One region of the Kitasatospora misakiensis genome, then DNA from elsewhere that is predicted to be linked to it. Evidence: predicted binding sites of a transcription regulator. Region 1 holds the regulator's gene; the other holds the start of a gene.
The links. Region 1 encodes HspR, which represses chaperone genes until heat shock. Its sites were predicted from a motif close to TTGAGNNNNNNNNNCTCAA; they were not measured.
Positions count from the first base shown of each region.

Region 1 (5,414 bases):
GACGGCCGCCCCGGGCGGGGCCCCCGGCGGCGCCGGCGCGATCGGCGCTGGAACGACCGCCGGCGCACCCGACGAGGCCGCCCGCCGCCTCTACCTCGCGATCCTCGCCGACGGTGGCCGCATCCGGGTCGCCGACGTCCCCGAAACCGACCGGGACGCCGTCCGCCGACTGGTCGCCATCGGCCTGCTGATGACCAACCCGATAGACGCCTGCTACACCGCCGTCAGCCCCCGCTCGGTCAGCGACCGCCTCGGCGCGGAGCTCCGCAGCGAGGCCACCCGCCTGCTGGTCCGCGCCGAGAACCTCCCCGGCACCCTGGACGCCCTCACCCGCGCCTACGACGCGATGCCCCGCCCGCCCGAGCGCTCCGGCGGCGCCGTCTACATCGAGGGCCACATCCACATCCGGCAGCGGATCTCCCAGCTGGTGTCCGACTGCCGCACCGAGGTCCTCACCGCCCAGCCCGGCGCCCGGCCCGCCGACGCCCTCAAGATCGCGATCCAGCAGGACGTCCAGCTCCTCCAGCGGGGCTGCTCGCTGCGCACCATCTACCAGCCCGTCGCGATGTCCGAACCCGCCGCCCTCGCCTACGCCGAGGAGGTCACCCGGCGCGGCTCGCTGATCCGGATCCTGGACGAGCCCATCCAGCGGCTGATGATCTTCGACCGCTCGGTCGCCGTCATCTCCGCCACCGACGACCACAGCACCGCCGCGTTCATCTCCGACCCGGCCGGGATCGCCTTCATCGTCAACGCCTTCGAACGCGACTGGTCCCGCGCCGACGCCACCGACTGGTCCGCCGCCCTCCGCCAGGGCCCCGCGCACAGCGCTCCCGAACGCGTCGGCCGGCTCCTCGCCCGCGGCCTCACCCAGCGCGCCGTCGCCACCCGCCTGGGCCTGAGCGAACGCACCGTCGCCGCGCACATCTCCCGCCTGCGCGACCGCTACGGCGCCCAGACCCTCTTTCAGCTCGGCTGGATGATGCGGGGCGACCGCGGTGACGGCTGACCCCGCCGGTTGCCGACCGCCGACCGCGGTGACGGCTGACCCGGCCGGTCGCCGACCGCCGACCGCGCGGCGCCGGCGGTCGGCGGAAACGTCAACCGGCCTGTGCTCCCGGCCGGTTGGACCGGGCGGGAGCACAGGCCGGTTGGGCGCGTCGACCCCGCGGGGGCCCGGGCGGGGGAACCCGGTGCCTGAACCGCGGTCAGCCGGTGGCCGCGCCGGTGGGCCAGTAGCCGGCCGGACCGACGGCCGGGGGCTGCTGACGGGGGACGGTGAACTGCTCGCCGGGGGCGGTCCAGAAGCCCTCGCGCAGGGAGAGCGCCATACCGGCCCAGTCGAGGGCGGTCTCCACGGTGTGGTGGAGCGCCTCCTGGGACCAGGTGTCGTCGAAGACCAGCGGCAGGACGGGGGCGACCTGCTCGATGGTGGCGATCAGCGGGTTGTGGGTGATGGCCTCGTCGACGAGCAGGACGATCGGCTTGCGCAGCGCCGACGCCCAGCCCAGCTCCAGGCTGACGCCGGCGGAGAGCGGCGCGCCCACGTAGGCGAAGACCAGGTCGGCGGACTGCAGCGCGCGGAAGTCCGAGGGCACCCGGGGCTCGGGGGCGCGCCCGGCGACGGTCCAGGCGTCGCTGTGGTGGGCGCTGTACACGGCGGCGCCACTACGGAGGAGGGTGGTGCGCAGGGTCGTCAGCCGCGTCCGGCTGGCGAGCGTCACCACACTGTCGGCCGGCCCGGTCAACCGCATCAGCGGCGCGGCCAGGAAGACTCGTGCACGCCGACCCTCATGGGCCTGGCTGTCGTGGTGACGCAGGTAGGGCTCGGTCATTGTCGACTCCGGGGGAATGACCGACCAGGAGAATTTTTCAAGTCCCCCTGGACGATGTGGTGTTGGAGGAGGGCCTCGCACGACTGAAGCTGACGGCGGTGCGATAGGGCCCGTGGTCCGGCCGCGGTGCGGAACGCTGGTGCTGCCCGGCGCATGGTTGATGGGGTGTGCACTGATCGTCTCGGGTGAGGCGGGCGACAGTCCACGTGTGAAGGGTGTCATCTCCGTGTCTGGCAGACAGATGACACCGTGACCACCTCTGGCGGGCAGGTTCACGCCATGGGTTTCGGCAGGGAGTGTCATATTTCTGCCTGGCATCAGGATGACAGTCCCAGGAGTGGACAAATGTTTGCACAGGCAGGGCTGCGCAGGCTTTGATGTCTTGCGCATCTCCCACACGCTTCGCCGCACCACCGGACCGTACGGGTCCACTCATGGACATGGTCGGTTATAGCAGATACATGACAAGGAGTCGTGACATGCGTCGTGCACCGCGCATCCTGATCCGTGCCTTGGCGGTGGTCGCGATCACTGCTGCGGTCCCGATGGTGTCTTCTCCCGAGGACTGGGGCTGGCAGACGCAGCACCGCGAGGGCGGTGCCGTCGCGACCTCGCAGGCCATGGCCAACGACTGGGGTTGGAGCGCCCCGGCCCCGAACACGACGGCCGCCGTCGTGCCGGCCGCGCCGCAGCCCATTCAGGACTGGGGCTGGTGAACCGGATCGCCGCCCTCCAGCCCCGGGAATGACGCGTCGTCCGCCGCGATGAGGTGCGGTGGGTGCTGAGCCATCCGCCAGCCCAGCTGGAAGAGCGTCTCGGAGTCGTACTCCTCGCGGAACTCCGCGATGTGCCGGGCGAGCGTCCGCTCGCTGATGCCGAGGCTCCGGGCGATCACGCGGTGCCCCACGCCCTGGATCATCATGCGGAGGATCTTCGTGCGCAGGCGTGAGATGACCTCCTGGGGCACCTCGGTCGCCCCGGGGAAGGGTATCGAGCGTATCCACAGGCCCTCGAACGAGTCGATCAGGTAGCTGATCACCGCGGGGTCCCGGACTATGGCCGCTTTCGCGTTGTCGTCCTGCGCCGGGATCACCGCGACCTCGCGGTCGACGATGATGAGGCGTTTGAAGGGTTCGGCGAGCGTCCTGACCTCGGCGCCGTGCTCGGTGATCCGCTCGACGTATTGCCGGGTGGGAGCCGCATAACGGGCGCTCGGTTGGTAAATGGTCCGCCGCTGGACGCCCCTGTGCAACAACGCGATGTCGCGTTCCACAATTCGCTGAATGATGGCCAGCGGGCGGCTTCCGCCGGGTTGTGCGGTGAGCACTTCCTTTGCCGCGTTCTCCACCAGGGATTCGATCTGCTGGTTGATTTCCGGAACGCCGAGCGCGTATTCGATGGGACCGCCGGGCTCGGTTCTGTGGTTCATCGAGCCATAGGCGTGCGAGAGGTCCTGGAACGCCTTCGGAGCGGCCGAGGACCTCATCAGGAGATGCAGGGCCTGTTCCTGCCACTGGCCGACCAGGCGTCCGGCTATCCGGGAGGGATCGGCGACCGTCATCGTCGACGGGTCGTCGACGTCGGGAATCAGCAGGCCGAACTCGAGGAGTTCGGCGCGGGGCACGGCGATGCTGGGATCGGTCGAGGCCAGCCGGCCCCCGTTCGCCACCGCTCGGAGGTAGAGCGTGCGCGCCTCCTCGGAGAGGATGCTCGTGGACGCTCCCCCAGGCTCCGTCCCACTCGTAGCGTTCATCTGCGACCTTTCAACCGTCCCGGCCCGACGGCGACGACCCCCTGTGACAGGGCGCTCGTCAGGATCCTTGTTCGATGGCCGCAGTCGGGCGCGAGTTCACCGGTGAGCACTCTACGCATGACGCGCAGCTGTCGGCACCCCTCGATGGACGGGGTGCCGACAGCGGCGTACAGAGCGCGGGGCCGGGGATCCGGCGGCGAGATCCGGCGGGGCTCAGCGCTTGGGGCGCCAGACCACGAGGGCGCTGGAGTGGGGGGTGGGCGGCTGGTACGGGACGAGGTCGCGGCGGTACGAGGCGTGGATGGTGGCCTCGCGCTGCTGGAGGGCGGTGGCGGCGCCCTCCAGGGAGTCGACCAGCTCGGAGACGCGGGCCTGGAGGGCGGCGACCTGGTTCTCCAGCTCGATGATCCGCTTGATGCCCGCCAGGTTGATGCCCTCGTCCTGGGAGAGCCGCTGGACCTCGCGCAACTGCTGGATGTCGCGCGCGGAGTAGCGGCGCCCACGGCCGGCGGTGCGGTCCGGGCAGACCAGGCCGAGCCGGTCGTACTGACGGAGGGTCTGCGGGTGCAGCCCGGAGAGCTCGGCGGCCACCGAGATCACGTAGACCGGGGTCTCCTCGGTGAGCACGTACTGGGGCTGCGGCGCGGTCCGGCGGGGGGCGCGGCGGGCGCCGCCACCGGGCAGACCGTCGCCGAGACCGGGGCCGATGGGTTCGTCGGGGATCATCTGGTCGTCACGCTCCCTTCGCCGCTCTGAAGAGGGCGGCTCGTGGGTCGTCGGAGGCGGTCGCCTCGCGGTACTGCTCCAGGGCGGCCAGCGCGTCGCCGGTGACGTTCTGGGGCACCACGACCTCCACGGTGACGAGGAGGTCGCCGCGGGTGCCGTCCTTGCGGGTGGCGCCCTTGCCACGGGCCCGCAGGGTCAGGCCGTTCGCGCTGCCCGGGGGCAGCTTGAGCTTCACCGACGGGCCGTTCAGGGTCGGCACCTCGATGGTGCCGCCGAGGGCGGCCTCGGGGAAGCTGACCGGGACGGTCACGGTCAGGTTGTCGCCCTTGCGGCCGAAGACGGGGTGCGGGTCGACGTGCACGGTGACGTAGAGGTCGCCGGGCTGGCCGCCGCGCTCGCCCTGGGCGCCCTTGCCCTTGAGCCGGATCCGCTGGGCGTCCTGGACGCCGGCCGGGATCCGGACCTGCATGGTGCGGGCGGAGCTGGCCCGGCCGCTGCCGTGGCAGTCGGGGCACGGGTCGTCGACGATCATGCCTCGGCCGCGGCAGTCCCGGCAGGGCTCGGAGAGCGCGAAGGCGCCCTGGCCGCGGCTGACGGTGCCGGAGCCGACACAGGTCGGGCAGACCCGCGGGGTGGTGCCGGACTTGGCGCCGGTGCCGTTGCAGAGGCGGCAGGGGGCCTGGCTGGTCATCCGCAGCGGGACGGTGGCGCCGTCGACGGCCTCCTCGAAGGAGAGCGTCACCTCGGTCTCGACATCGGTGCCGCGTCGCGGCTGGGCCTGCCGGCCGCCGCGGTTGAACAGCCCGCCGAAGACGTCGCCGAGCCCGCCGCCGCCCTGGCCGCCGCCCTGGCTGCCGCTGAACAGGTCGCCGAAGTCGAAGCTGTAGCTGCCGGGGCCACCGGGGCCGCCGGCCCGGAAGCCGCCGTTGGCGAAGAGGCTGCGGGCCTCGTCGTACTCCTTGCGGCGCTTCTCGTCGGAGAGGACGTCGTACGCCTCGGAGATGTCCTTGAACCGCTCCTCGGCCTTGGCGTCGCCCTTGTTGGCGTCGGGGTGGAACTCGCGCGCCAGCTTGCGGTAGGTCTTCTTGATCTCTGTGGCG
Region 1 is NZ_JBHSOF010000036.1:17,001-22,414, forward strand. It holds gene ACFP3U_RS24480 (LuxR C-terminal-related transcriptional regulator) at 1-1,009, shown strand, start outside; gene ACFP3U_RS24485 (hypothetical protein) at 1,209-1,835, opposite strand; gene ACFP3U_RS24490 (hypothetical protein) at 2,315-2,551, shown strand; gene ACFP3U_RS24495 (hypothetical protein) at 2,533-3,504, opposite strand; gene ACFP3U_RS24500 (heat shock protein transcriptional repressor HspR) at 3,802-4,314, opposite strand; gene dnaJ (molecular chaperone DnaJ) at 4,322-5,414, opposite strand, start outside.

Region 2 (5,414 bases), on a different contig from region 1:
AGGCCGACCAGCAGGTCCGTCTCGTCGTCCCGCGCGGTGAGCATCAGGACCGGCACCGGGCGCTGGGCCTGGATCCGGCGGCACACTTCCAGGCCGTCGAAGCCGGGCAGCATGATGTCGAGGACGACCAGGTCGGGCTGCCAGGTGTGGAAGCCGTCGACGGCGCCCGGGCCGTCGTGCGCGACGGCCACCTTGAATCCCTCCGCGCCCAGCCGGGCCGCGATGGACTCGGCGATGGTGGGCTCGTCCTCCACCACCAGCACTCTGCGCTGGCTGCTCACCGTGCCGCCGGTGCTCTGGTTGTCCTGCTGAATTTCTGTCACGGTCACGCCACCGCCCCCAGGGCTGCGGGCCGGCCACCTGTGGGGATGGCGAAGGCTCCGCTTCGTAGTCTTGTTCCGTCGTGGACTGTGCCGGGTCCGCCGTCCCGTCGCGTGCGCGGGGTCCGGCGAGGGCGTGTGCCGCTCTCCGTCTCCCGTGCACCTCGCAGCGTACGGACAGCGGGCGATTCCCGGCAGGTGGACCGGACATTTCCGGCCCACGAACCGGCCTGTCAAGCCGGTTGTCGGGCCCACCGGAAGGTGGGCACGGGCCGATACCTTACCCGGCGTTTTTTCACTGTGTAACGGTACGTATGCACCTGAGTTGACGCCAAGCCGCCGGTCAGGGGGGATGGGGGTGTGAAGGAGGAGGGTAGGTCCGTACCAATTCGGGGCCGGTCAAACCCCGGATTCTCACGGCGTTCTCCCAGCCGGCTCCCAGACACCGGACGTACCGTGGCCACGACAAATCGCGGAGGGTGGGACTTTCGGTACGCGCCGGTACGTTGGACGCACGCGGGGTGACGGCTGCGAGCGGTGGAGCGGAGGCGACATGACGGATCGGCAGGCGTACGCCGGGCGTGGCGGGCCGCCGTACGGGATGTACCGGCTCGGCCTGCGGGCCGGCGTGGTCGACCGGGCGCTGGCGTGGGTGCCGACCCCGCGGCGCAATCCCTTCGCGCTCGGCTACCTCGCCGTGGTCGGCGCGACCACCACCTTCGCCGGGCTGGCCGACCCGGAGCTCGTGCTCCGGCTCCAGGAGGCCTCCAGTTCGGACGGGCACAACCTGTTGCAGCACCCGCTGCGCGCGCTGCTGTTCAGCGGCTTCTGGGTGGCCGGCCCGGTCTGGATCCCCTATCTGTGGGCCTTCGCCTTCACCGTCGCGCCGCTGGAGCGCCGGGTCGGCCCCGCCCGGGCGGCGGCCGTCTTCGCCGCCGGGCACGTCACCGCCACCCTGCTCTCCCAGGGCGTGGTCGTCGTCGGGGTGGAGACCGGGCGGCTGGAGCCGGCCGCGATGGACCACCTGGACATCGGGGTCAGCTACGGCGTGCTGGCCAGCCTCGGCGCGCTGGCCGGGCTGCTCCGGCCGGCCGGGCGGGCGGCGGTGCTCGCGCCGGCCGCGGCCATGATCGCCGACCAGATCGCCACCGACCGGGACCTCGTCACCGGGGTCGGCCACCCGGCGGCGCTGCTGGTCGGGGTGGCGCTGTGGCGGTGGCTGCGCCGCTGGGACGGGCACCGGCCGCGCCGCACCCGGGTCGGACTGCCCGCCGAGCGCTCCCGGCCCGCGGCGGCGCCCGGGTCCGCGCGCGGGCGCGGGCGGACCGCGGTGCTGGACCGGTTCTGACGGCGCCGGACCGGTTCCGACGGCGGCCGGCCGGCTCCCGGCCCGCTCCCGGCTGGCTCCCGGCCCGCGTCGAGGCCCCTTTTTGACAGGCCCGCCGGGGCCCCCTCGCGTTCGCTCACGGCGAACGGTGGACGGGGAACATCCGGCGCCCGCCGAGCCTTTAGTCAGATCGACTCAAGTTCACTGACTGGGGAGAGATCATGGCATCGACGTCCACACCGCTCACCCTGCCCGTGCTGCCGCTCGACGACGAGGTCGTCCTGCCGGGCATGGTCGTGCCGCTGGACCTGCAGGACACCGAGGTCCGCGCCGCCGTCGAGGCCGCGCGCGCCGCCGCCACCGGCAGCACCGGCAAGCCCCAGGTCCTGCTGGTCCCGCGGGTGGACGGCTCGTACGCGGCGGCCGGCACCCTCGCCACCGTCGAGCAGGTCGGCCGGCTGGCCGACGGCGACCCGGCCGCGCTGGTCCGCGCCGTCCGCCGGGTGCGCATCGGCGTCGGCACCACCGGGCCCGGCGCCGCGCTCTGGGTGGAGACCACGCCGTTCCGGGAGTCCTCGGTCGGCACCCCGGTGGCCGGCCGGGCCGCCGAGCTGGTCAAGGAGTACAAGAGCCTCTCCACCCAGTGGCTGCGCCGGCGCGGCGCCTGGCAGATCGTCGACCGGGTGGCCGCCATCGAGGGCGTCGGCGAGCTCGCCGACAACATCGGCTACGCGCCCTTCGTCACCGCCGAGCAGAAGCTCAAGGTGCTGCTGGAGGCCGACCAGGTCGCCCGACTGGAGTACGCGCTCGGCCTGCTCCGCGACCACCTCGCGGAGGAGGAGGTCAACGACACCATCCGCAAGGACGTCGAGGAGGGCGTGGCCAAGCAGCAGAAGGAGTTCCTGCTCCGCCGCCAGCTGGAGGCCGTCCGCAAGGAGCTGGCCGAGCTGAACGGCGACCCGGCCGACGAGGAGGGCGACTACCGCGCCCGGGTCGAGGCCGCCGACCTGCCGGCGGCGGTCCGCGAGGCCGCCCTCAAGGAGGTCGACAAGCTGGAGCGGGCCAGCGACCAGTCGCCCGAGGGCTCCTGGATCCGCACCTGGCTGGACACCGTCCTGGAGCTGCCCTGGAGCGAGCGCACCGAGGACTCCTACGACATCGCCGGCGCCCGCGCGGTGCTGGACGCCGACCACGCCGGCCTGACCGACGTGAAGGAGCGCATCGTCGAGTACCTGGCCGTCCGCAAGCGCCGGGCCGAGCAGGGGTTCGGGCAGGTCGGCGGGCATCAGGAGGGGCAGGGCGAAGCCCTTCCCAAGAAGGGTGGCGGCGGGCGACGGGCGGGCGGGGCGGTGCTCGCGCTGGTCGGCCCGCCCGGGGTCGGCAAGACCTCGCTCGGCGAGTCGGTGGCCCGCGCCATGGGCCGCAACTTCGTCCGGGTCGCGCTCGGCGGCGTCCGGGACGAGGCGGAGATCCGCGGCCACCGGCGCACCTACGTCGGCGCGCTGCCCGGCCGGCTGGTCCGCGCCATCAAGGAGGCCGGCTCGATGAACCCGGTCGTCCTGCTGGACGAGATCGACAAGGTCGGCTCCGACTACCGGGGCGACCCGGCGGCCGCCCTCCTGGAGGTGCTCGACCCGGCACAGAACCACACCTTCCGGGACCACTACCTGGAGGTCGAGCTGGACCTCTCCGACGTGGTCTTCCTCGCCACCGCCAACGTGCTGGAGGCCATCCCCGAGCCGCTGCTCGACCGGATGGAGCTGGTCCGCCTGGACGGCTACACCGAGGACGAGAAGGTCGTCATCGCCCGCGACCACCTGCTCCCGCGCCAGCTGGAGAAGGCCGGGCTCAAGGGCGAGGAGGTCGCGGTCGACGAGCCGGCGCTGCGGAAGCTGGCCGGCGAGTACACCCGCGAGGCCGGCGTCCGCAACCTCGAACGGTCGATCGCCCGGGTGCTGCGCAAGATCGCCGCACAGAGCGAGCTGGGCGAGCGCGAGCTGCCCGCCGCGGTCGGCGCCGAGGACCTGCGCGCCCTGATCGGCCGGCCGCACCACGTCCCGGAGGCGGCCCAGGAGCCCGCCGAGCGGCGCACCGCGGTGCCCGGCGTGGCCACCGGCCTGGCGGTCACCGGGGCCGGCGGCGACGTCCTCTTCATCGAGGCCTCGCTCGCCGACGCCGAGACCGGCGGCACCGGGCTGACCCTGACCGGCCAGCTGGGCGACGTCATGAAGGAGTCCGCGCACATCGCGCTCTCCTACCTGCGCTCGCGCGGCGCCGAGCTGGAGCTGCCGGTCACCTCGCTGCGCGACCGCGGCGTGCACCTGCACATCCCGGCCGGCGCCATCCCCAAGGACGGTCCGAGCGCCGGCATCACCATGACCACGGCGCTGGCCTCGCTGCTCTCCGGGCGCAAGGTGCGCACGGACGTGGCGATGACCGGTGAGGTGTCGCTGACCGGGCGGGTGCTGCCGATCGGCGGGGTGAAGCAGAAGCTGCTCGCCGCCGACCGGGCCGGGGTCACCACGGTGATCATCCCGCGGCGCAACGAGCCCGACCTGGACGACGTCCCGGCCGAGGTGCTGGAGCGGCTGACCGTGCACCCGGTCGCGGACGTCCGGGAGGTGCTGAAGCTGGCCCTGGAGCCGGCCGAGGTGCTGGCCGCCGTCGCCTGACCCGGCGGGGGCGGGGGCCGCGGCCCGACCCGTCCGGTGTCATCCGGTCCCGTCCCGTCCGGTTCGCCGGACGGGACGGGCTCCGTGCTCCGTGCCAGACTGCGAAGGGTGCCCTCCCTCACCCAGCGCGTCCTGGCCCGGGTGCCGGTCCGGCTCCGCCCGGCCCTGGTCCGGCACCGGCGGCTGGTGAAGTTCCTGCTGATCGGCAACGGCTGCTTCGCGCTGACCGTGCTGATCAACTACGGGCTGCGGTTCACCGTGCTGGAGCGCAAGCCGGTGGCGGCGCTCACCCTGGCCACCGTGGTGGCCACCACCGTCTCCTACGTACTCAACCGGCGGTGGTGCTTCCGCTCCGCCTGGCGGCGGCGCGAACCGCTGCTCTTCGTCCTGGTGAGCGCCGTCGCGATCGCCGTCAACGACCTGCCGCTGATCGCCTCCCGCTACCTGCTGAACCTGCGCGAGCCCTGGGTCGGCCCGGTCGCCCAGGAGGTGGCCGACTTCCTGAGCGGGATGGTGCTGGGCACCTTCGTGGCGATGCTGTTCCGCTTCTGGGCCATGCAACGCTGGGTCTTCACCGGGCGGGGCGGAGCGGAGCCGCTCCCACCGGGACCGGCGGTCCTGGGCTCACAGGTGCGGTCAGTGGAAGCCGGAGCGGGTGAGGGCGATGCGTGAGACGGACGGCTTCGGGACGGGGCCGGCGAGCCAGCAGGGGATGCGCCGGGCCAATCTGGCGCTGGTGCTCGGCGTCATCGCGAGCGCCGCGCGCTCCCGCGCCGAGGTGGCCGCCGAGACCGGGCTGACCAGGGCCGCGGTCTCCTCGCTCACCGAGGAGCTGATCGCGGCCGGGCTGGTGGTCGCGGAGGGCCCGGCCGCGCCCAGCGGCAAGGTCGGCCGGCCCGGCACCGCGCTCGGCCTCAACCGGAACGGCCTCGGCGGCCTCGGCGCCGAGATCGGGGTGGAGCACCTGGGCGCCTGCGTGGTCGACCTGCGCGGGGAGGTCCGCGCCTGGCGCCGCCAGGAGGTCCGCAACCGGGACCGGCGGCCCGCCGCCGTCATGGCCGACCTCGCCGCACTGCTCCACCGGGCCACCACCGA
Region 2 is NZ_JBHSOF010000004.1:217,796-223,209, forward strand. It holds gene ACFP3U_RS06030 (response regulator transcription factor) at 1-323, opposite strand, end outside; gene ACFP3U_RS06035 (rhomboid-like protein) at 874-1,668, shown strand; gene lon (endopeptidase La) at 1,869-4,319, shown strand; gene ACFP3U_RS06045 (GtrA family protein) at 4,428-4,991, shown strand; gene ACFP3U_RS06050 (ROK family protein) at 4,984-5,414, shown strand, end outside.
Region 2: the regulator HspR is predicted to act here: its motif matches at 1,828-1,846, upstream of lon (endopeptidase La).